One region of the Neobacillus sp. FW104-15D2 genome, then DNA from elsewhere that is predicted to be linked to it. Evidence: riboswitches for the same ligand, from Rfam matches in the RefSeq annotation. Region 1 holds a riboswitch; each other region holds the start of a gene.
What was found. A riboswitch is a leader RNA that binds a small molecule or an ion and turns the genes downstream of it on or off. The one in region 1 is predicted to bind cyclic di-GMP.
Positions count from the first base shown of each region.

Region 1 (6,083 bases):
AAGGGCAAATAAAAAGTTATTTTTTCAAGGAAACAGGTCAAACTAATGGAAACTGTTTGTGGAGGACTTAAAATGGGGAAAAAGTTTGAAAAAAATATATTAAAATTCCTTTATATACTTGGTATTGCTTTGTTTATAAATTTGATCAGAAAACCCCCTATTAAAGACTGGTTACTTGTATTTTTATTAAAAAGTTTCTATGCTTCATTCCTAGATAATGTTCTAGTTAAAAAGGGATATTTAAAATACCCTGTTAATTTATTTAAAACCTTTGACATAAGTGTTTTATTTAGTTACCTTTTGTTTCCTGTAAGTTGTATCTATTATAATCAAGTAACAAAAAATTCGGGTGTGCCTGGAATTATTTTTAAAGGCCTTCTTTTTAGTGGCCCCTCCGCCATTGTTGAATATTGGATCGAAAAAAACACTAAATTAATTAAATATAAAAGATCCTGGACCTCTATACACAGTTTTATTTCAATCTTCTCCTCTTTCTTAGTGGTCAGAAGTATTATGGCTTTAGTAAGAAAATTGGCAGTAAGACAAGGATGATGATTTTATTATGTTGTTTTTAAAAGGATAAGAACCCGATCATTCTTCAAGGGCATACTGGATAAATTCACAATAAAAAAAGAAATTAAAATAATGATTGTTCCTGCGATCACAAACGGATCTTGATCATTCCTTTTATTTCCATTCTCAAATTCCTGATGAAGCTTCTGGTGTAAAAGTTCATCAGATGGAATCTCAGGTGATTGAGAACCGACAATTCCTCTTCCTCCAAAATAAATTAATTTATGAAGAGGCAAAGCAACTAAGAGTAGTAAAAAGCCAGACAGTAATCCCCATTCACCAATGAAATCAGTATCCATTTTTGTAAGAATCAAAAAAGACAAAATGGTAAGAAAAAATTAAGTACCAAGAATTAAAATAACGCCTAACTTCCACTTTTTTAACATTGTTTTCCCCTCTTGCTCTTCTAAATTTTGCTCATTTAGTCACAGTCTCCCGAATCACCTGAGGATTGGGAATGGATCAGATCACCGACATCAGCTCATCGTAAAGCTGTAAGTAGCCGTATACAGATGCTTATCGAAGTTATTTACAGGCAGTAGCTTTATCGCCCGCGAAAAGAGGGTCTATTTTTACTTTTAAAAACAACAAAGTTTACGAAAAGAGCCTTTACCAAAATCAAAAAAGGAATTGTTTAAGCAATCCCTGTCTAAAACTTGGATGCATCATCTTCTAATTGAGCTGCAAAATGATCTATATTTTTCTGATTTATCCAATTCCTCCCCCAAAGGTCATCATTTTTTAATAAGGTTGCCATAAACCATATTCTTCTTAGAGCAATAAACTTAATTAATACGTCTATATTTTCGCTATTCATACTTCTTTCAGTAAAATAACCATTTAAAAACTTATCCCAGCACTGATTCTCTAAGCTAGGATAGTTCTGTTTCAGGTTCCACCAGAACACTGCAATATCATATGACCGGTACCCAATACCGCAGCAATCAAAGTCGAATGCCTCTATCTTTTGTTCCTCGATATGCATATTAAAATTATGAAAATCGCCATGACAAAATCCGTAATCGAGAGTTTTTATATTGGATAACTCTGCATTAAGATTCGCTTGAAGCCGATTTAAGAAAGACCCTTTTTCCTTCAAAAATGGCTCTAAACGAGAATTTATCAAAGTGAACGGCTGATTTAATAAATGGTCCAGATTTAATTCGAAATTCCTTTTATTATTTGAGCTAAAGGAATCACTAGCTTTATGGATTCTCCCTAAAGCCTTTCCGATTAAAAAACAATTGTCTTCATTAATCTCTGGCCTATCTCCCTTTGAGAAGGTAAACACCACGCCATACCTTGTCCCTTCAGGAGCAGGAATTTCTGTTAACCACTCACCCTCTTTTTTCCTTATAGGTTTAGAAACTGAGAATCCAGATTGAGATAAGTGATTAATGGCATCTAGTTCAAATAAAATATCCGACTTATCCCGCCAGTTATTTCTATAAATACGGAAGATAAATTTATTATTTTCCGTTTCAATGATGTATGTATCATTTAATCCTCTCGTTAAAAACTCACATTTGAGGTTTTTTCCAATCTCATATGAATGCAATAAATCTTCGATTGTATTATTTGTAAATAAGGAGTGTCTTACTTCTATAGTTTTCATCTTTTCCTCCATAAGCTTTAAGTTCTTTTAGTCTTCTAGACGAATACTCTAAATTCCTGCATATTTCATAAGAAGGAAGTGCTGCCCATGACACTGCTCATTCTAGTATCCATGAACTGTTGTTAGCTGGTTATACATGTAAGTAGTTAATACAAAATGGGGAAATAAAGGCGACCACATTACGGGATATACGGGGATTTTGAGATGGCATTAAACTTTCAACAACGTCCAAATTTCAATTAAATTCCATAAGATTGCATATAATTTTTTCATAAATCTACTTTTATCCCAAGATTCACTTATGAAACTAACAAAAAAACACCTTCTCAAAAGGAGGCGTTTACTTTGATTTAACTTTTAATCTCTCTCCGGATTTTTTCTAAAAGGAATTGTTTTTCCTGATCCGGAACTCCTTCAACTAGTCTTGCTGCCATTACCGGAAGCATCCATTCACGTATACTTTTTTCTGAAGTGTTGGTGGCTTTTTTATAAGAGTTTAAATAGGAGCGGGCAAATGCTTTTCTTACCGTTCGAATAATAAGCTTTGTCACTTTTGGCATATCTGGTGGCAAATAAGAATAACGCAAAATCATTAGGGTTCTTGCGACATCTCCACAGGGATTTCCAGAAGCACCGGTCATCCAGTCAAGTATCTTTGGCTTTCCATCCATCAAAATAATATTTTCCGTATGATAATCTCCATGACAGACTTTATGGTCGTCCGGCAGCTGTTTCAAATACTTTAAAATTTCTTCCTTTTCTTTATCGGTTAAAAGGTTGGTGCCAAGGATGTTCCGGGACAGGTATTCCTTTTGCTGTGGTAAATTATTGGTGGCAATAGTATGGTAAGAGGCTTGTAATTCAGCAAAGAGAGCTGCATTTTTCTTTAAAAACAATGGCCGTGAAGATAGAAGTTGTGTAAAACCCTTGCCGGACATTTTTTCATATAAAATGCCCCATTTTTGATTGAATTCGATTAATTCTCCAATTCCAGGAGAAGGTATACCAAGCTGATGGATTACACTGCTGGTTTCATATTCTCTTTTAATAATATCAAAAGGTATCTTTTCATAAAAAAGCTTTAATACCTTATCCCCTTCATCTCTCCATTCATATACTTCTGCAGTATTCCCTCTCCCAATAAGTTTTCCTGCGGACATTTAATTATCTCCCTCTATACTTTTTCACAAGCAAAAAGCGAAGTTCTGTGATTTAATATATTCCTTTAAATTATCACGATTCCTTCAAATGCATCCTAGTAAAAAATAAAAAAAGAGCGACTTTTTTTGGCCACTCTTTCATAACTTATCTATAAGACAGGTTTAAGCTAATACAAGTAATTCCTCAAGCTTTTCACTAGATATTCTTAAAAATGCACTTTTCAGGTTACTCAAACACTCTTGTTTTATATGATCATTACAGACAAAATCAAAACACAGATCATCCAGTAAAATTTGGTAAGCTTCTTTTAAAGAGCCGTTAAAACTTCCAGCTGCCTTCGATTTTTCCAGGGTATTCAATAATTCTCTTTCAAAATATTCTACTGAACCAAATAAAAAAGTCATTAATCTCTTCCTTCCGTTGCTAAGGTTTGGAGAGGATAGGCTTTCTCACTTTGTATAACCAAAACTTTAGTTAGTCAAAGTCAAAATACCTTTCTCTTCAACCTTAATTCTATTTTTGATTTTATTTCGACATTTACTTACAAAAAAATTGTTTATTAGGTTTAGAACATTAATTATCTGGGTAAAACATACCGTTAGTCACTCAGTGTATAAACATCAAAAGATCTTTGGGGGTCATTTTTGTATGAGCAGAAAAGATAAAAGAAGGTATACCGTCACACTAGGCGGGAAAAGCCAAATACAGCAGGCAGTGATCATCGCTTCAAATGAAAAAGACATGTTAAAAATTCTTAGAAAATATTACAATCACTTAATCACTGATGAAAAAGGAAAAGAGACAGGTAACATTTCCTTTTTAGAATCACCATTAGCTTAAATATCTGCCTTTTTTACCGGATTGATTATTGAACCCATGGATTCCAACAAAATCTTTGCATCTGAATTCAAATAACGTAACGCTTCTTTTTTGATCAGCAGTTTTCCTTTATTCTTTATATAAACCTTTAATCCTCTTATATCAAATCTTGTAGCATATGTGTTAATAACGTTTATTTCTCCTAATTCCTGCCGCGTGAGTGTTTCAAAGTCATTATCCATATTGGTTACTAAAAACTCGAATAATTCCCTCGCGTTTCTTTTAAGCTTACTTAAATGCTGATGAAGATTAGGCATATTTGCTTCAATTAGCTTTCTAGCAGTGACAAAATCTGCTTCATCAGCACTTTTATTTATTTTTTCAATTACTTCCATCAAATGGAACATTTAACTCCCCCTCTACACCTGGTCCAAAAGACCTAAATTTATATTTCCAAAAAAAGTCTACCAAAAAGTTTTGGCAGACTGAGAGGTTAAAAAACAGAAGTTTCTTGTCCCGAACTTTTTGGCGGCCCGACGATCATAGTAAGAATACCTTAGACTCGTGGCTTTGCGTCCTTGCCTTTCAACAAGTTTGCCTTTTACAAATATATAATTTCATCATAAAACTTTCTTCCCAAAAATTCAACAATTTTTGACAAATTTCAAATAATTATTTAAATTAATGGAAAAATTTTAATCTATGTAAATAGAACTTATTATTCTTTTCCTATTTCTTCGCTTTGTTCTCTCTTCTTTTTATATAAAATCCCCCTCACTTATACGGACTAAAGTCCCAATTATTTTGTTTTCCTAATATTACGGAAGTCGAAAAAAATTTTTCCAGCTTATCATTATCTGACATAATTTTCAGTTAACAACATATTATAATTCCCCTGTAATCCTTTATATGAGCAAATTAGTTCACAGGGGGAAAAATATGAAGAAGAAAAATCGCAATAAACGAAGCAAAGTAAAACAAATGATACTGGCTGGAGCTCTAGTCACCTCGACTGTATATACAGGATTTGGCGGAAGCCTTATCTCTCCCTTTTCTGCAAAAGCAGAAACAAAAAATGTCCATCCCAGGGATCGCGTTGAACAGGTCAACCATCCTTATAATGTAATGAAAGGAAATCCTGCCCCTCAGGCAACTGGGTCTAACCTTCGTTGGTCTCCACTTGGGCCCGGTCCAATTAATGAACCTTTCCATGGGAAGGTTTTAGCTGATTCTGGACGAGTTGCAAGCATAGCTATCTCGGAAACTTCGGCAGGGAAAACCCTTTATCTTGGCTCGGCTGGCGGTGGTGTTTGGTCCTCAACAAATAATGGAAAAGAATGGAGCCCACTTACAGATAACCAGGCCTCGCTGGCAACTGGAAGTGTTGCTGTAGATCCCAATAACCCAAGTGTTATCTATGCTGGTACGGGTGAACAGCACTTTAGCGGAGATTCACGTTATGGAAAAGGAATTTTGAAGTCAGTAAATAGCGGTAAAACGTGGACGCTTTTTGGAACAGATACTTTCGGGACACAGCATATCGGAAAAGTTGCTGTAGATCCAAGCAATTCTTCTAATGTATGGGTCGCAGCTGATAATGGTCTGTATTTATCAACAGATAACGGCCATAATTATAAAAAAGTTTTTGGCGGTAGTACTACCTCCACTGGAATTGTTCAAAGAGTTACTGATGTTGTTTTGGATGCGAATTCTGCTGGTACTATTTATGTTAGTATGGGACGTTCAGGATTATGGAAGAGCACAGATGGAGGTGCTACATTTAAACAGCTTGGATCACAAACGGATGGCACCGGCCTTCCTAACTGGAACCCTGCTAATGATATGTACTCTGCCTCCATTGCAGTAGTAGAAGGAAAGGATTCTGCTTCAGATACTATCTATACTTCTTATACGA
Region 1 covers NZ_JBYTCJ010000008.1:143,380-149,462, reverse strand. Annotated here, with positions in the region: gene AC3WR0_RS08905 (CBO0543 family protein) at 73-552, shown strand; gene AC3WR0_RS08900 (hypothetical protein) at 561-872, opposite strand; gene AC3WR0_RS08895 (phosphotransferase enzyme family protein) at 1,223-2,188, opposite strand; gene AC3WR0_RS08890 (phosphotransferase) at 2,539-3,348, opposite strand; gene AC3WR0_RS08885 (hypothetical protein) at 3,511-3,753, opposite strand; gene AC3WR0_RS08880 (hypothetical protein) at 3,998-4,189, shown strand; gene AC3WR0_RS08875 (hypothetical protein) at 4,186-4,575, opposite strand; cyclic di-GMP riboswitch class I at 4,693-4,777, opposite strand; gene AC3WR0_RS08870 (hypothetical protein) at 5,108-6,083, shown strand, end outside.

Region 2 (6,083 bases), on a different contig from region 1:
AGTAAACAAAGTAAAAGAAATTGAATCTATTGTTGGAACGATTAATGATATATCCAATCAAACAAATTTGTTAGCTCTAAATGCCAGTATTGAAGCGGCACGTGCAGGAGAACACGGAAAAGGTTTTGCTGTTGTGGCAGAAGAAGTTCGAAAACTGGCTGAACAAACATCAGAAGCGACTAAACAAGTTAAAGTGACACTTAGCGGAATCGAAGCAGAAACAAGTATTGTAAATTCTGAGATTGAAAAAACCTCTTCTACCGTGAAAGAGCAAAATACTGCCGTAAACAATACTGAAGCTTCTTTTAACTTAATTGCCGAATCCATACAAAATATTCTTTCTTCCATATCTACCGTTAGCCTGGATATGCAAGGTTTACTTAATGCAAAAGAAAGTCTGACAGCTTCAATCGAAAGTATTGCTGCCGTAAGTCAGCAAACTGCTGCTTCCACAGAAGAAGTAACTTCTTCTATCGAAGAACAACAAAGAGCTATTCAAGTTGTTTCAGATTCAGCAACAAAGTTAAACGACGAAATTAATGATTTAAATAATGCTATTAAAAAGTTTACTGTTTAATAAAAAAGAAGACCGACGGGTCTTCTTTTTTATTACATTTATAAACTTGTCTTTTGATTTTCACTCTAGGCATTTCTTTCGACATACATTATGGTTTCATAGGTTTAAAATTATGCTTCCTTTTTATAAAAGAGTTGGAGTTCCGGTTTTAATTCGGAAATTACTTCGATGAAAGGCTGAACTAATTGCGGGTCAAATTGTGTACCAGAGCAGCGAATGATTTCATCAATAGCTTCTCCAGGAGAGATTGCTTTTTGATACGGGCGATTAGTAGTCATCGCATCGAAACAATCTGCTATTGTTAAAATTCGTGCCGCAAGCGGGATAGACTCACTGCTAAGCTGGTCTGGATATCCTTTTCCATCATATCGTTCGTGGTGATGCCTAATCATCGGCAAGCAATCCTTAAGCTCTTTAATCGATTGAACCATCTGCTCTCCCCAGATGACATGCATTTTAATGGTTTCCCACTCACTATTCGTAAGCTTAGAGGTTTTATTTAAGACTTCCGTTGGTACTTCAACCTTACCTATATCATGAATAAGGGCACCATAGCGGATATTCTTAACTTCTGTTTTAGAAAGGCCAATTTTCCTAGCCAGCCGTTCAGAATATTCCATAATTCTTTCTGTATGTCCATAGGTATAACGATCTTTTGAATTTATAATCATTAAAAATGTCTTTAATGTTTGAATTACTTCTTCTTCCTCGTCAGAATCAAATTGATAATTGCCTTTTAATTCATCAATAACTGAGGTATACAGCTGGACTCTGTTTCGGCTGCTGTATTTTGTTTTATATAATGCCTGGTCAGCAAGCATAATTAATTGTTCTCTGGAGTGGCCCATATCAGGGAATGTTGAAATGCCAATCGAAACAGTAATCTTCTTCTGAGGCATATGTTCTCTTCCTTTAAAAGGATGTTCAGATACTACTCTTCGAATATCCTCTGCAATTTGAATGGCGGAATTGGTATCTTCACCTGGGAGAATAATAGCAAACTCCTCTCCTCCATATCGGCATACAATACCACTTGAAGGAATTGTATCAGTTAGTATTCCTGCCAGCTCCCTCAGTAATTTATCACCTTCCGGGTGGCCAAAAGTGTCATTAAATACTTTAAAATGGTCAAGATCTATTAAAAGGAGAGCACCTTTCTCCTCGTTTTTTATAGTTATGTCGAGATTTTCCTGGAAGTAACGGTGATTGAACAACTTTGTAAGCTCATCCTTCTCACTTAAAGAACGAAAATGATCAAACATTTGATAATAACTTCTATAGGAAACTCCTAAAGTCCACATGATTAAACAAAATAAAATTATTCCTAAAATGCCTTCTTCACGCACTACTACCGCCATAATAAGGCCTAAAGCCATCATAGTAAAATAAATAAGAACCGCTTTTCTTTCTAAGAAAATTTTCAAAAAGTTTACAATAGATTTTCTTGAACGCAGGCAAAGATAAATAGATAAAAATAAAACATTTGATATAAAAAAGCTAATCGCATAAGAGATAAAAGCGGGAAGATTAGTAATCAAGGAATCCATTTTCGGGTTAAATAACAGGTTAAAGAAGAAAAAGCCTATATAACCTGAAAGGCTGTACTGAATCCCATTAAAAGCGTGTGAAACCCACTTTTTTGGATTTATCATAATTAGAAAAGCAACCATACAAATATTAATTAAAAAAATAGAAAAAACACCATATAAAACACCGGCGGTAAACAGCAATGGGGTAACTAATGATAAGTTATCGCTAGATGGAAGAACAATGGGGCGCTCATCAAATAGGGTTGCAGCACCCGCAAAGGTAATAACGAGAATCCAGGTGCTTTCATTAATTGGCTGATATAAAAGAAAAGAGAGAAACAAAAATATGGATAAGCATAACACTTGATAGCTATTTAGCAATAAGTTACGCTCCATACCCCACCACTTCCTTAGACTTTTTATTACTTTTTGCCATTGCTTTATATAAAAAGAGAATTACACCAATGGATAAAACAATATCCCCAAGACTTATAATAATCGGCCGAGGATATGGATACTGGAGGAAGAAAATATCACCTAAAAAATTCAAATGGGTATGGGCTGATATCGGTATATGTTTTCCGTATTCACCTGCCATAAATGCAGGGAAGTCTTCAGGCGATAATGCTTTTGCCGCTTGAACATCAACAGGCATTCTCCCCTTGTTGGCCAGCATCACCAGTACATTCATAAAAATACCGATTACCATATACTTAAAACCTTTATCCTTATAGTTCACCAGGCAGAAAATTAAAAGTCCGATGGTACTAGCACAAACTGCCATCAATAAATGTTCAGGGAAAATATAAATGGCACCAAACTGAATAATAAAAGAGACTGCAATCAGCCAGGGATGAATAAGTTTAACAGTAACAAGCTGCTGCAAACTTCCACCCATAATTAATGAAGCGATAATTCCTATAATAATGCTATCAACAAACATATCATTCACCCCAAATGCTCTTAAATAACAGGCAAAGGAGCCGGAGTTAGCCTCCTCCGGCCCTAAACTAAACTCTTTTCCATGGCCCAGAAATACTTCATCTGATCTTTAAATCAGTCTAACTTCCAAGCGAAGGATGGTCCCATTAAAAATCGACTTAAAAGATTAAGCAATTTCATTTTTAATCCTCCTATTAATCAGATTTTAGACAGATTTAGTCAAGCTTGTAAGCAGATGCTGCAGATAAAACAAACATAGCCGCGAAAAATAAAAACATTGTAATTTTAAATTTCATTTCGTTCACCATCCTCCATAGATTTTCAAAAATCTTAAAGCAGAGAAAGGATTGCGCATAAATATTAAGAGCCCTTTTATTAAGGTAAAAGGGCTCTTAAATATCTTAAGTGCAGCTGGCTGGCATTGCATTTCGCTTTAGCCCCTATAGCTTTGCGCCTTACCCTTTCAGGTAGTTTGCCCTTCTGTTTATTCTATTGAAAGTTATTATGCAAGTAGACTCTCAAATTTATCGGTACTTAAGAACTACTTGCAAGTTGATTATATAGTTAAATATACCTAATTTAAAAGATCAAATTATCGACATTTTCAGACAACTAAATTCGACAAAATTGCTTTATAGATTTTCATTATGTAAATTATTATTGAGGAAGCAACCTAATCCCTTTTATCTACAACATCATTTAACTTAACCTTAGAAAAACTTGGCATTCGCCAAGTCCTTTTTGGCGGATGCCTTAGTTTTGCTTATGCGTTCAGAATTTATAGATATAAATTCTGATTAGCTAAAATAAAAAAGCCTAGCAATTTTAAAATTGCTAGGCTTTATCCACCTATGTATGGTGGAGACGGTGGGACGTGCTCTTCCATGCTTTCGTCATGGCACTGACTATATCTTGAACCTGATTACAGGTCCTCCGGCGTATTATGCGAAACATAGATTTTCTCCATTAGGAGTTGATTTCGCATCCTAGTACTACCACTAAAGTGGCAGCCTATAAGTCGATACACGGCTGTTGGATTGCTCCACATACCGCTCGGCATTGCCTTGCCGCTAAAGCGGGTTAGGTTTCACCGATAAAGCCGAATTATCACTTATGTGTTACCACATAAGGCGACTAATTACTAATCGAACCCACGTCCAGAAACATCGGCACTTAAGCTTCTACGAGTGTAGTCGACATATTGGCGCTTCACTGATCCATATGCCTGTCGACAGGCGTCCAGTCAGCTAGCCTGGTTGTTCTCTTCCTTCATCCTCAGGCGGTGGAATCCGGCGTAGCCCACTTAGAGTGAGTCCCTTACCCTACCACATGGGCGATGGAGGGAGGAACCGCTATGCAGTATTAAGCTGCGAAAGCGAGGTTGTTGTTAGTTTTGCCAGTTATGGCTTTGACGTTTTTACGAGGCCGATCCCCTCGACTCGCAACCTAAGCTCGAACTATCCCTGTCGAATCCGTAGCGTCCCCATATATAAGAAAACGTCGGAATCTCAGCTTTAGCTGAGCATTAAGTCGTTGCCGCATCCCTGCGACATAAATAAGTATATCACAGTTACAGAAAAATTCAATTGTAAGTATCTGTAAGCAGAGACTAACAAAGGCGCAATTGGCTATATTTTCTGCCGATCGCGGAAAGCGCGCTCGATATCGCGTTTGGCTTCTTTCTGCTTTAAATCCTCACGCTTGTCATAATGCTTTTTACCCTTTGCAAGACCAATTAAAACTTTGGCAAAACCATTTTTCAAATACAGCTTTAAAGGAATAAGTGCATATCCCGCCTGCTTTGTTTCACCCAAGAGCTTGGCAATTTCACGGCCGTGCAGCAAGAGCTTTCTTGTCCGCAATGGATCATGATTATAGCGGTTTCCCTGCTCATACGGGCTCACATGCATGCTGTATAAAAAGATTTCATTATTTTGAATCCTGCAGTAGGAATCCTTTAAGTTAATGCGTCCAGCACGGATAGCCTTAATTTCTGTTCCTTGCAGAACAATGCCAGCTTCATATGTTTCTTCGATAAAAAAGTCATGGTATGCCTTTTTATTTTGTGCCAGAACCTTACCTATACCCTTTGGCATGTTTCTTCCCCCTTACATTGCCTTTATTTTAGCAGATTCCCTTCTCCCCTACAACGAAGGAGAGAGCCGAAACGGCCCTCTCTTCCTTTCTCAGCGTTTATTTTTCCGCTTTGTGCTTTTATTTTTAGGGACATTATCGTAAAATTTTCTTTTCTTTTTCGCTTTTGGCTTATCAGAATCAGAGCCTGCTCCTCTTCCTACAGCGCTTGGACCTTCATCCCTGCCACGGCGGGGCTTTTTCGAGTCACTGCCTGTTTTAAATACTTTAGGAGCTGAAGGCCTTTCCGGTCTCTTACCTTTCATGCCGACAATTTCAAAGTCGATCGACCGTTCATCCTTGTTAACCTTTACTACCCTGACTGTAATTTCATCACCAATTCGGAAGACGTTCGCGGTGCGCTCACCAATCATCGCAAACTGGCGTTCATCAAAACGATAATAATCATCCGTCATGTAGCTGACATGGACAAGCCCTTCAATCGTATTTGGCAGTTCAACGAACATACCGAAATTGGTAACTGAGCTTATAATGCCATCATACTCCTCACCAATTTTATCCTCCATGTATTCCGCTTTCTTCAATTCATCTGTTTCGCGTTCCGCATCTACAGCTCGGCGTTCCATTTTAGAGGTATGATCGGCAATTTCAGGAAGCCTTGCATTCCATTTTGCTCTAACGGCTTCATTCAGTTTTCCGTCGATTAAATAGGTCCTGATTAAGCGGTGGACTATTAAATCCGGATAACGGCGGATTGGAGATGTAAAGTGGGTATAAAACTCTGTTGATAGCCCAAAGTGTCCCAAACTTTCAGGATAATACTTTGCCTGCTGCATAGAGCGAAGCATAACTGTTGATATTACCATTTCCTCCGGCTTGCCCTGTACCTCTTCAATAATCTCCTGTAAGGCCCTTGGGTGAACATTATTGGCTGTACCTTT
Region 2 covers NZ_JBYTCJ010000003.1:230,691-236,773, forward strand. Annotated here, with positions in the region: gene AC3WR0_RS04570 (methyl-accepting chemotaxis protein) at 1-577, shown strand, start outside; gene AC3WR0_RS04575 (bifunctional diguanylate cyclase/phosphohydrolase) at 688-2,502, opposite strand; gene AC3WR0_RS04580 (DUF5317 domain-containing protein) at 2,492-3,049, opposite strand; cyclic di-GMP riboswitch class I at 3,452-3,535, opposite strand; RNA gene ssrA (transfer-messenger RNA) at 4,191-4,525, opposite strand; gene smpB (SsrA-binding protein SmpB) at 4,677-5,144, opposite strand; gene rnr (ribonuclease R) at 5,235-6,083, opposite strand, start outside.
Region 2: it holds a riboswitch for cyclic di-GMP, as region 1 does, so the genes downstream of both, AC3WR0_RS04580 (DUF5317 domain-containing protein) here and AC3WR0_RS08875 (hypothetical protein) in region 1, are expected to answer to the same signal.

Region 3 (6,083 bases), on a different contig from region 1:
TATTGCCGAACAGGTAAATGAAATTGCCAAGGGGAACTTTGGAAAAACCATCGAATCAATCAGAAAGGATGAGTTAGGCTTCCTTGCAAGAAACGTGAATGCCATGTCCTCTTCATTGAAAACCTACGTGGACAATTTTAAAACCAGCCAGCAAATGATAGAGTACCAAGCCCTCCATGATCCATTAACAGGACTGCCAAACAGAAGACATGCGACAGAAAAGCTGACAGCTTCATTATCTTCTATAAAAGAAAATGGTGAAAATGTTGCGCTTATGTTTATTGATATTGACCGTTTTAAAAATGTAAATGACTCACTTGGACACAATATGGGCGATGAGCTCATCCAGCAAATTGCGAATCGCTTAAAAACATGTGCGCTGCTAAGCAAGGGATTCATCTCTAGACAGGGAGGCGATGAATTTATCATTATTTTAGAAAACGCCCAATTACAAGCCCTTCAGGAGCTCGGAAATAAAGTGGTTAATAGTCTTAAAAAACCATATTTTATAGGTGAAACTGAAGTTTTTGTGGGTGCAAGCTGCGGGGTAAGTGTATTTCCGGATCATAGCAAAGATATTGATACACTTATTATGTACGCGGATATGGCTATGTACGAAGCAAAAAACCAGGGTGGAAATTGCGTTGTTTTTTACAATGAAAGGCTGAATGAAAAAAACCATAAGCGGCTGACGATGGAAACACGATTGCGGAAAGCAATACAGGAAGCAAAGATTGATGTCTATTTTCAGCCAAAGATTAATGCAAAAACAGGATTTATAACCGGAGTGGAAGCCTTGGCTCGCTGGACGGATGAGGAGCTTGGGCCGGTATCTCCTGAAGTATTTATACCTGTCGCTGAGGATTCAGGATTGATTTCGCCTATATGGGAATTTATTATGGAACAAGCCTGCAAAAAGGCTTCAGTATGGAAGGGAAAGTATCCTTTCCCGCTTACTATGGCTGTGAATTTTTCCGCAAAGCAGTTTCAAAACCCTTCAGCGTTGGTAAAAAGAGTAAAGGAATTCTTAACTTTTTATAAACTTCCTGGAGAGCTGTTTGAAATAGAAATAACGGAAAGTGTGCTGCTATACAATACAAATGAAACAATTGCTGCCTTATGTGAGCTAAGAAATGAAGGTATTAGGGTGGCAATAGATGATTTCGGAACGGGCTATTCATCATTGAGTTATTTAAAAAGGCTTCCAATTAATACTCTTAAAATTGATCGCTCTTTTATAACAGATATTGACGAAGCCTATAATAATGCAGAGATTGCATATGCGATTATTAATCTGGCTAAAAGCCTTCGTCTTCACGTAATAGCGGAGGGAGTAGAAGAGGCTTACCAGATTCAATATCTGCTTGAAAATGAATGTACGGAAATGCAAGGATATTATTACAGCAAGCCGGTTAAAGCAAGTGACTTTGAGGATCTCCTGTCAATGCAGGGTACATTCACCGCCTGATAAGGGCGGTTTTTTGTTGTTTAAACTTTCATCATCTGATCATGGTGCTTATCCCTTTTGTTCGCTAATCAGAATTTATATCCATAAATTCTGAAGCATAAGCAAAACTAAGGCATCCGTCAAAACGGACTTGGCGAATGCCAAGTTTTTCTAATGTTTTCCTATATATCCATTAAGGCTTAACTGTTAATGTACTAAAGTACTATTTAAATAGTAAAAGCTGATTAAATGTGAAAAATATCAGGGGACATATGGCATGTTTTGGTTTAACTCATTTTTTAAATGGAAAAAAGAAGTTGGAAGATGCATAATTTGGACTAAAAAATTTTTAAAAATAGGACATTCGAAGTTTAATATTTCCAAATTTGTAAATATATAATTATACCAAATTTGGAAGGAGAAAGTAAATATGAAAAAAATCCTATTTTTCACCTTTTTAATCGCCTTAGGCTTTGCCGGGGGGAGTATTATGCCTAAAGTATGGGCAACTTCAGGAGAAAAGGATTGTAATTGTGGATGCGGTTCGGGCCAGACACAGGTTTCAGTTATTCCCTCAGCAAGTGATATGATGGTAATGACCAGCCTTATGGAAGCGTTATCTAAGGATCAGGATGGATCCCTCTCAAAACAGGAAGTAGCAGCGATGCTTGAGCAATTGCAATCCCGATATGCAGCTGTTTTAGCCGCAGCAGCCATCCCTCCAGGAACGGAAAAGGTTACAGGTACGAAGCAAAGTACATTTACAAGCAATTATTATGAATACCTAAATCGTTATATTCAAAACAGCACTGGTACACCACAAGCGAAAGATAATACTTCAAATACAAGTGAAATCACCTCTAAGTCTATAACTTCAAAAGTTATCCCAGTACAACCACCGGGCACAACAGAGACAACAAATACAGCAGTAAAACCAAGAACATCATCCACAACCAGTCAGCCTGTTGAAAGGAAGAAAAAAGTTAAAAATAATAATGGATTAGGTAATGGCTCAGAGCCAGGGGATGGAACTGCATCAGACGTCAAAGGAGTTGACCCTTCTAATCCTGGCAAAGGAAAGCAGCAGACTAAGAAAACAAACACTGTTACTAAGAGTACAAAGGCTTCACATACTGAAAAATATAAAAAAGAAAAGGTTAAAAATAATAATGGTCTGGGAAATGGTTCAGAGCCTGCGGATAATACTAGCACAGATATAAAAGGGGAAGACCCATCCAATCCGGGAAAAGGAAGTTCAAATAATAAAGCTGGAAAAAATTAAATTATGATTATAGCAAAAGAGCCTAAGGGGGAAAGTCACCATCTCCTATTAGGCTCTTTTTTCTATCGTGTTTCATTATTATTTGGTATATGAAAACGTTTTAATGATGAGCGGAAGCAGACTTATGATTTTTCTCTTCCGTATTTCCTTTCTATTAATAAGATCTTAGTGCCGAAGCTAGTGCGGAAGACCTGAAAAAGAAAGCAGCTGCAGTCCAGCACGAACAATAGGGCAGGAAGCAGTAGAAAAGATGTTTGAAAAGACAATAAAAATCTTAAAAAACTCGAAAATAACAATTTGGCTATTGGAATTAAATAGTGGAGGGACTGATGCTGTTGTAGAAGTTTATGCTAAAAATGAACCCGAGAAAAAGCTGAAGGTAATTGAAGACAGCAAAAACCTTTCCATTGAGTTTTACAGGATGGCATTTCCAACAAGAAGCAAATTAAGCCCTGAATTGGATAAGGCTGTGGAAAAGTCCTTTTTAAATAAGGCCTTATAGAAATTTAATCAAACGTTTGATTAAATTTATTTTTGCTTAATTATGTCAAAAATACAGGCTTATAGACCTTGGAATAACTATTTTTTATGCTATATGTGGAAAAAAATGAGTCCATTTGATTATTATGTGTGGTAAAATAAGGCTCATATCATAAAAACTGAATCTACTGAAAAGGCAAACTCATTGAAAGGTGAGGACGCAAAGCTACGGGCCTAAGGTGTTTTCACTATGGCAGCCGGGTTGCCGGTTATCTGAGCAAAAAAAATTTTTTCAGATTGGTACTGCCTTTTCGCAAAAAAAGGCAGTTTTTTTATTACATCATCTCTGACATACAGCAGGAGTGGAAAAATGGAAAATAGCCGCAGAAAATGGGTTCTCTTTCTTTTTATTGTTCTCTATTTATTTAGTTATTATGGATGGATTCTTTACTGGAAAATGAATGATAGAATGCTGATTCCTGGAGGAAATGCTTTTTCAACTTTTGCTCCACTGCTTTCATCGATTTGGCTATTCCTTGCTTGGAAAAAGGAAAAAGTGGTAGGCAGGCCGTTTTGGTTCCTCCTTTTCCTTGGGGCGTTAAGCTTTTTTACAGCAGAAGTAATCGGGGATTATTATGAAAACCATTTAAAAATTAATGTGCCTTATCCTGGTTATGCCGATATTTTTTATATGCTTCAAATATTCTTTTACTTTTCGGCTTTAACATATCAGCTTGTTAAAGCAAGAGAACAGTACAAAGCAATTAAAACTCTTTTGAGTATGGCTATTACCATGACGGTTGCTGCAACTTTTAGCTGGAGCTTTTTTATAAAGCCTATTCTCGAAGTTTCAGAGGTTTCTCCGTTATTTATGCTTGTCTCCTTAGGAACGCCGGTTGGCGATTTGGCGCTGTTTCTGGGCATTTTAAATATTTATGTTTTTTCAAATAACATCTTTCAAAAGAAAAGCATGAAGTTTATTATGTGGGGACTTCTAATTCAGGTTTTCGCTGATACCTTTTATCTGTATATGCGGACTACTGACACTTACATTTCAGGGAGTTTTATAGATCCTTTATATCCCCTTTCTGTTTTGCTAGTTGGACTTGCCGGTCTAAGAGGCGGAGATAAAGTAAAGCATAAAGGGTTAAAACAAACCGGTTTGTTTCAAAAAACATCTTTTTTTGTTCGCTTTCTTTTACCGTATATGGCCGTTGCCCTTCTTTTTCTGTTTATTGCCGAAAAAGGGGCTGGGGACAAAACTCTGGTGGTTGGATCCGAAGCGACTATCGTTTTAATTATTCTTCGTCAGGTTGCTATTCTTATTGATAACCATAAGCTGCTTAAGCAATATGGAGAAAGGACCAGAGAACTAACCTATAGCGAACAACGTTACAGCTCTCTTTTTCATAATCATCCGGATGCCGTTTTTTCTGTGAACCTTGAAGGGATATTTACATCTTCCAATGAGGCTTGCCAAAAACTTTTGGGACTACAAAGTTATGAATTGGCCGGACGGCATTTTTTACAGATTGTAAGTGAGCAAAATAGGGAAGTGGTAACCGAAATCTTTTCAGAGGCTATAAAGGGTTATTCAAAGGGCTTTGAAATTCAACTGTTTGTTACTGAAACGATTGCTTCATTTACAATAGTTCCAATTATAATTGAAAACCAAGTTACGGGAGTATTTGGGATAGCAAAAGATATTACGGATAATAAAAGAAATGAAGAGAAAATCAGAAATATGGCTTACAATGACCTGCTTACAGGCCTTCCAAACAGAAGAATGATTGAGAAGGTTTTGAATGAAGCTGTCAACATTAATAAAAATGATATGCATGGAATTATGTTTATCGATTTAGATCGTTTTAATATTATTAATGACACTCTTGGACATACTCTGGGAGATCAGCTGCTTCATTTAGTCGGTGGTAGGCTAAAAGGGCTTATTGCTACAAATGAAGTGGTTGGAAGGCAGGGCGGAGCGGAATTCGTCCTATTCTCGAAAGGGATTAAATCTGAAGAAGATGCCTTAATGAGGGCTGAAAAAGTGCTCCAATCTCTAAGACAGCCTTTTCATGTCAATGGTCATGAACTGCTGATTTCAGCAAGTATTGGAATCTCTATTTATCCAATGGACGGTTTGACAGGAGAGGAGTTATTGAAGAATGCAGATATAGCCATGTACAGAGTGAAAGAAAACGGGAAAAATGGTTATGCCATCTATTCCCCCTCGAAGGCTGCTTCCTCTTCAAGAAGACTGGAATTGGAAAACGATTTATATTATGCCTTAAAGCATGGCCAATTTTTACTTCACTATCAGCCCCAAATCGATAGTAAAGAAGGAAGGATTGTGGGTGCCGAAGCATTATTACGCTGGAATCACCCTCAATACGGCTTTATTTCACCAGCGGAATTTATTCCGATTGCCGAAGAGACGGGTTCTATAGTCCCTATTAGTGAGTGGGTTCTTAAAATGGCCTGCCTGCAGGCAAAAAAGTGGAGGACTGAAGGGATAAATATCAAGGTTGGTGTGAATTTATCACCTAGACATTTTTATCAAAAAAACATGATACATACAGTCAAATCAATCATAGCCGAAATAGGAATTGAGCCGGGAATGATTGATCTGGAGATTACAGAAGGAATAGCTGCCAAAGACCGGACGCTTGTTAATAATAAACTCTCGCAGCTCAGGGATATGGGAATCTCGATTTCAGTCGATGATTTTGGAACCGGATATTCATCCTTGTCCTATTTAACTAATTTTCCAATAGATACTTTAAAAATCGCCCGGGAATTTGTTGTTGAGATTGGTAAGGATTATGCTAATGAGGCCATTATTTCTTCTATTATAACAATGGCCAACAATCT
Region 3 covers NZ_JBYTCJ010000009.1:69,662-75,744, reverse strand. Annotated here, with positions in the region: gene AC3WR0_RS09320 (putative bifunctional diguanylate cyclase/phosphodiesterase) at 1-1,468, shown strand, start outside; gene AC3WR0_RS09315 (hypothetical protein) at 1,878-2,729, shown strand; gene AC3WR0_RS09310 (hypothetical protein) at 2,980-3,231, shown strand; cyclic di-GMP riboswitch class I at 3,395-3,479, shown strand; gene AC3WR0_RS09305 (DUF4084 domain-containing protein) at 3,580-6,083, shown strand, end outside.
Region 3: it holds a riboswitch for cyclic di-GMP, as region 1 does, so the genes downstream of both, AC3WR0_RS09305 (DUF4084 domain-containing protein) here and AC3WR0_RS08875 (hypothetical protein) in region 1, are expected to answer to the same signal.

Region 4 (6,083 bases), on a different contig from region 1:
GTTGGCCCAATCCAATCAATTACCACAGGGCATTTTACAACTCTTAAAGTGAAGTTTGATTTTACATTGAAGGACTGCCATTTAACAAATCTTATTATTGATAAAACAGAAATGCGGTTGTTACAATTTGACTGTAACTGAATCCTGTTTGTATTTTTAAGGAATATAATTTTTCGAGATGCTCTTTTGTCAGGACAATTTGATAGGACATTTTATTTAATTTATTGTTGGACTTTATGATCTGTTGTGAAAACATGATAAACGTCTCTTCATTAATTCCATCTATTATATTATTAATGTCTTTTGTAGGATACGAAATAGCGATGTCAGACGGGAGGTAAATAGTAGTCCGTTTGTTGTTGGAATACTGAGAGGTATTTATATTTGGATTAGAGAGTTTTTTTCTTACCATAGAAGGATGAATAAAGTTGTTGATTATAAATAAAAATCTGTGAATTTGGGGTTGGTCATAAATACATAGCCTATTTTGACCATCAAGGGAAAATTTGAGCTTAAACTTTTTAAAAAGAAGCTTAATCAATTCTTTATTTTCCTCCATTGAAAAGCTATTTGTTGAAAGGATAATTTTTTGGGGCTTACCATTAGCGGCTTTTAAACTGCCATCATCCTGATACCACCATGCTATTGCTTCAGGGGTTAGTACAGCATCAATTAATTTAATAGGTACAACTTTCTTTTTATTCTCATACCAAAGATTCCTTAACAGAATAAAAATATTTGAGGTTTTAGACTGTACATAAATGGATTCAGAAAACCCATTTCTTAGGCGTAAATCAGTTGAATATTTGTATTTAGGAGGTGCTAAGGGGATGAATTCCTTTAGGCAGTCATAACAGAATTCACACCATTCTCTATCTTTAATACTATGTTGAAAGCGTAAGCGGGGTTTTTTGTTCTTTTCAATTGTAAGATTTGCATCTCCTAAAAGTTTGCCGCATATTAAACCAAGCGGACGTTTGGATAACAGCTTTAGAAGATCATTAATGGTATCCATCTTTCACCCCTCCTCAATAAAACAGAATGTATGTTCCTCCTTCTTAATTATAAACCGCCTCAGATTTATTTACAATTATATTGAAAAAGAACCTGTCGGTTGGCAGGTTCTTATCACTAGAATTTACTTTCCGAATAAGTTTTTTTTCGAATGTTGCTTTTCGTTATCTTAAAACTTATGTAAAGAATATGCGGCTTCACTAAGAACTTTGTTTATTGCTAGAAGCATTGTTTCTTTTCCCAAATCCGCATCCCGAATATTTGCCTCAATTTTTGTTAAGTTATTTTGGACATTGAGTTAGTAAGATTGTGTTCTAAGGCTGAATATTGCGTACCAAGTCTTGTAAGCTGCCATGAAATGTCTGTGATGAATTTTTGGGACAGTCCTATTAAATGTTTTGCATTATCTTTTGTCTCTACTTATGCGTTAGATAATCCTAATTTCCCTGTTGTAAGGTCAACTAACTCAATGGTCATACTTTCATTTGAACTAGATCCAATCTGAAAGTTGAGTTTTTTAATCTTAACTAGCCTACTACCAGATCCTAATAGATTATGTGTATTGAATTGAACCGTTTCAGTAGTTTGCTGGATTGATGAGAGTAAGTCTTTTACTTCCACTTGAACTCCTAATCGTGAGGAGTCGTCCATGGTATCATAGGAAGCTAATACAGAAAATTCATAAAGTCTCCGAACATCTTCATTTGTTTTCACTAATCCATCTTCGGCGGTTTTCAAGAGTGCGATGCCGTCCTGGATATTACGTTGGGATTGGGCAAGACCCCTAATTTGTGCCCTTGTTGTTTCAGAAATGGCTAGACCTGCTGCATCATCAGCTGCGCCTTGCACCTTTAGCCCAGAGGAGGTGTTTCTTGTAGCCTTTTGTAACCTATCATTAATTTTATTACGTCTGTTTTCAAAAAAAATATTTTCATATTTAGCCGTATTCGTTTTCAACCCCACAAAATCATTTACTGTCTATATATATATTGTCTTGTATGGGTGAATTTTCATAGGTGAGAGAGTAATTTTAGAAACCTTTTTATAAGGATCTATGTCAAATAGTCCTTATGTATCTTGAGCTAAACTTAAGAAATAGATTATATCCTAATAAAAAAGTGTATTTTTAGTAAATTATAGGTATTTAATCCTATTTATTAATAAAGAAATGAGGATTAAAATAGATTTATAGTAATAATTAACCAAGTGAAAAGGGCAAATCATAGGAAACTGTGAGACGCAAAGCCATGGACCTGAACTAAAAGTACTAGTGCTTTTAGATGGTAGCCGGTTGCCGCAAGGAATCATAGCCTAAACTCTATGGACCTTGTTTGAGGTTCTTTTTTTATGCCTTTTTTGCAGGAAAGAGTGGAGGTAAAATCGTGAAGAAAGATAGAATTAGTATTTATCTGGCGGTTCTATTATTAGTATTGCAGCTTCTGACGCCGCTTGGATCCGCATATGCAGCGGATAATGGAGTTTTGTTGCCGCCAAGCAATCTTACATACCAGTCTATTACTCCGGATGACGGAAAGCTGGTATGGAGTTCAGTGTACGGTGCAACAGGATATAATGTCTATCAAATTACTGATGGTCAGCTTGTCTTGAAAGGTACTGTTAGCACTGCTTCTTTCCCTCTAAATAATCAGGCTGAGGGAAAATATAGTTATGTGGTCTCAACATTAAGTTCAAACGGGGAGTCAGGGCCGTGTGCTCCAGTGGATGTAAACATTGTTTACCCTGATATGGCAGCTCCATCTACTCTGACAAATACAATCCAAAATGGAAATGATATTGTCTTGAATTGGGGTGCTTCCCAGTATGCGGAAAACTATAAGGTGTACCAGCTCCAGGATGACGGTACACAAAAGCTCTTAACCACTACTCTATCATCTGCTCGCACTTATACAATTACTAATGCGAAGGAAGGTAAAAATTCTTTTGCAGTTTCAGCAGTGAATTCACTGTATGGTGAATCCCCGACTGCAACTCTTGATGTAAATGTTGTTTATCCTCTCATAAAGGAACCTTCCAGTCTATCTTTTACAATTACAAATGGAAACGATATTAATCTAAAGTGGGCAGCCGCGAGCTATGCTAACAGCTATAAAATCTACCAGGTTATTAACGGTGAAGAGCTATTTAAAACATCAGTAACTACTACAAGCAAAATATTTACCAACATGCCTGAAGGAGATTATACCTTCAAGGTTTATAGCAGCAGCGACCGTTTTGGCACATCTGCAAACGGCAGTCAAATAAATGCAACTGTAAGTCCTATTGTAATGGCTCCACCAAGCAGCTTTACTTATAAGCTTCAAAATGTAAACGATATCGTTTTAACATGGGGAACGGCATCCTATGCAACTGCTTATAAGGTTTACCAGGTTATTGGTGGCGAGAAAATCCTCAAAGGAACATATACCGGAGCTACTGTTACTTATGCAAATCAGCCGGGCGGGGATTATAAGTATGAGATTCATTCTTATAGTGACCGTTATGGAGAGTCCGAGGCGGAAACAAGCGTCAATTTAACAGTGGATACTATAACAATGGCTCCTCCAGCTAATCCGGCATATAAGATTCAAAACTTAAATGATATTGCCCTAAGCTGGACAGCTTCAGTATATGCTGATTCTTATAAGGTTTATCAGGTTATTGACGATCAAAAAGTTTTAAAAGCAACAGTAACTGGAACAGCAGCCACATTTACTAATATGCCTGCCGGTAATTATACCTATGTAATTACTTCCTACAGCAGTCGTTTCGGTGAATCAGCCGATAGCAACCAGGTTCAAGTAACAGTCGATCCAGTTGTAATGGAAAAACCGGCCGATTTTAATTCTCAAATTTCGAATGGAAATGATATCTCTTTAACATGGTCTGCAACAGCGAATACGACCAACTACAGGGTATATCAAATTGTGAACGGTCAAAAAATCCTAGTTAGTTCGCCGACTGGTACAAGCGTAAGTTTTACCAATAAAGCTGCAGGTGATTATTCTTATCAGGTGTATTCTTATAACAGCCGATTTGGTGAATCAAGCGAGGGAGCAACCGTTTCTTTTACATTAGTATGGCCTGTTATGACAGCTCCGACAAACTCTCAATATAGTATTACAGGGCCTACCAGCTTCAGTCTTTCCTGGGATACTGTACCGTTTGCAACGAGTTATAAAGTGTACCAGTTAGTAAACGGTACAAAGACCTTAAAAGCTACGGTTACCGGAACTATAACTTCTTTTTCCAGTATGGCCCCCGGCCAGTATACTTATGAAATTCATTCTGTCTCATCCCGATTTGGGGAGGGGAAGGATGGCAGTCCTGTAAATGTTAATTTAACCGGACAGGCGATGGGAACTCCAACGAACTTTCTAACTCAGATTTCAAACGGAAATGATATCAAATTATCGTGGAGCCCAGTCCAGTATGCGAGTAATTATAGGATCTATAGAATTATAGAAGGGCTTAAGTTTTTGCAAACTACCACTACTTTTACAACTGTAACGTATACAAATCAGCCTGAAGGGGACTATGATTATTTTGTTTATTCATATTCAGCCTTACTTGGAGAATCACCTGAGGGAGCAGAGCAAAATTTTTCATTAGTCTACCCTGAAATGCAAAAACCAAATAATTTGGTTAATACAATCCAAAATTTTAATGATATCACACTTAAATGGGATCCAGTACAATATGCCACTAGCTACAATGTTTATGAGGTACTGGATGGACAGGAAGTCTTTAAGGCTACCGCCACTACACCGACCGTTATCTTTACCAGGGTTTCTGAAGGCACACATTCGTATGTGGTCCATTCTGTCAGCACAAGATTTGGTGAATCAGTGGAGGGAAGCAGGTTGGATATCAATATAACATTCCCTAATTTACTATCACCGACGAATGTTACTTCGGCTATCGCAAATGGCAATGATATTACATTAAAGTGGAATGCCGCATCCTATGCCACATCTTATAAAGTCTATCAAATCGTTGATGGGCAAAAGCAGTTGAAGTCAATTGTTACAGGAACTTCGGTTACTTATACTAATGTTCCGGAAGGAGATTATTCATACGAAATTTACACAAATAGTGACCGCTATGGGGAATCCGCCGAAGGAAGTCCTATAAATTTTACCGTTGTCTTTCCTGTTATGCAGGCTCCTGCAACCTTTACAAATATCATTTCGAACGGAAATGACATTACTTTAAGCTGGGGTTCTTCCCAATATGCGACTGCTTATAATGTATATAAAGTAGATGCAGACGGAAACAGGACACTTGTCAAGAATACGACAGCAAAAACTCTTAGCCTTCCAAACATGCCAGAGGGAGATTATTCTTATGAAGTTACATCCTTTAGCAACCGTTTTGGCGAGTCTCCTGTTGGTAAATCGTTAAGTTTTCCACTTGTATTTCCTATTATGCAAACACCGGCATTATCTTACTCCATTGCAAATGGAAATGATATTACACTTAAGTGGAATCCAGCAACCTATGCTACAGGATATAAAGTCTATCAAATTATTGATGGCCAAAAGCAATTAATAAAATCTCAAACAGGTACAACCTTAACGCTGGTTAACCAGCCAGAAGGGGATTACACCTATGAGGTTCACTCTTATAGTGACCGTTTTGGTGAATCGCCTGAGAGTCTGCCGTTAAGCTTTACTCTTGTTTTCCCAATCATGCAGACACCTGTTATGAAATTCACGGTCGCAAACGGAAATGATATGACACTTAGCTGGAATACTGCAACTTATGCAGCTGGCTATAAATTATATCAAGTGATCAATGGACAGAAGGTATTGAAACAGACTCTATCAGGCACTTCAGTCACTTTTACAAATATGCCAGAAGGCGATTATACCTACGAGGTTCATTCCTACAGTGAACGTTTCGGAGAGTCACCTGAGAGCAAGCCATTAGCCTTTACGCTTGTTTGGCCGGTCATGCAGGCTCCGGCAGCAACACATTCTATTTTAAATGGTAATGATATAAGATTAAGCTGGAATCCAGTTACCTATGCAAACGGTTATAATGTTTACCAAATCATTGATGGCCAAAAG
Region 4 covers NZ_JBYTCJ010000004.1:57,289-63,371, forward strand. Annotated here, with positions in the region: gene AC3WR0_RS04860 (flagellin N-terminal helical domain-containing protein) at 1-52, shown strand, start outside; gene AC3WR0_RS04865 (endonuclease) at 95-1,015, opposite strand; gene AC3WR0_RS04870 (flagellin N-terminal helical domain-containing protein) at 1,435-1,971, opposite strand; cyclic di-GMP riboswitch class I at 2,219-2,313, shown strand; gene AC3WR0_RS04875 (OmpL47-type beta-barrel domain-containing protein) at 2,397-6,083, shown strand, end outside.
Region 4: it holds a riboswitch for cyclic di-GMP, as region 1 does, so the genes downstream of both, AC3WR0_RS04875 (OmpL47-type beta-barrel domain-containing protein) here and AC3WR0_RS08875 (hypothetical protein) in region 1, are expected to answer to the same signal.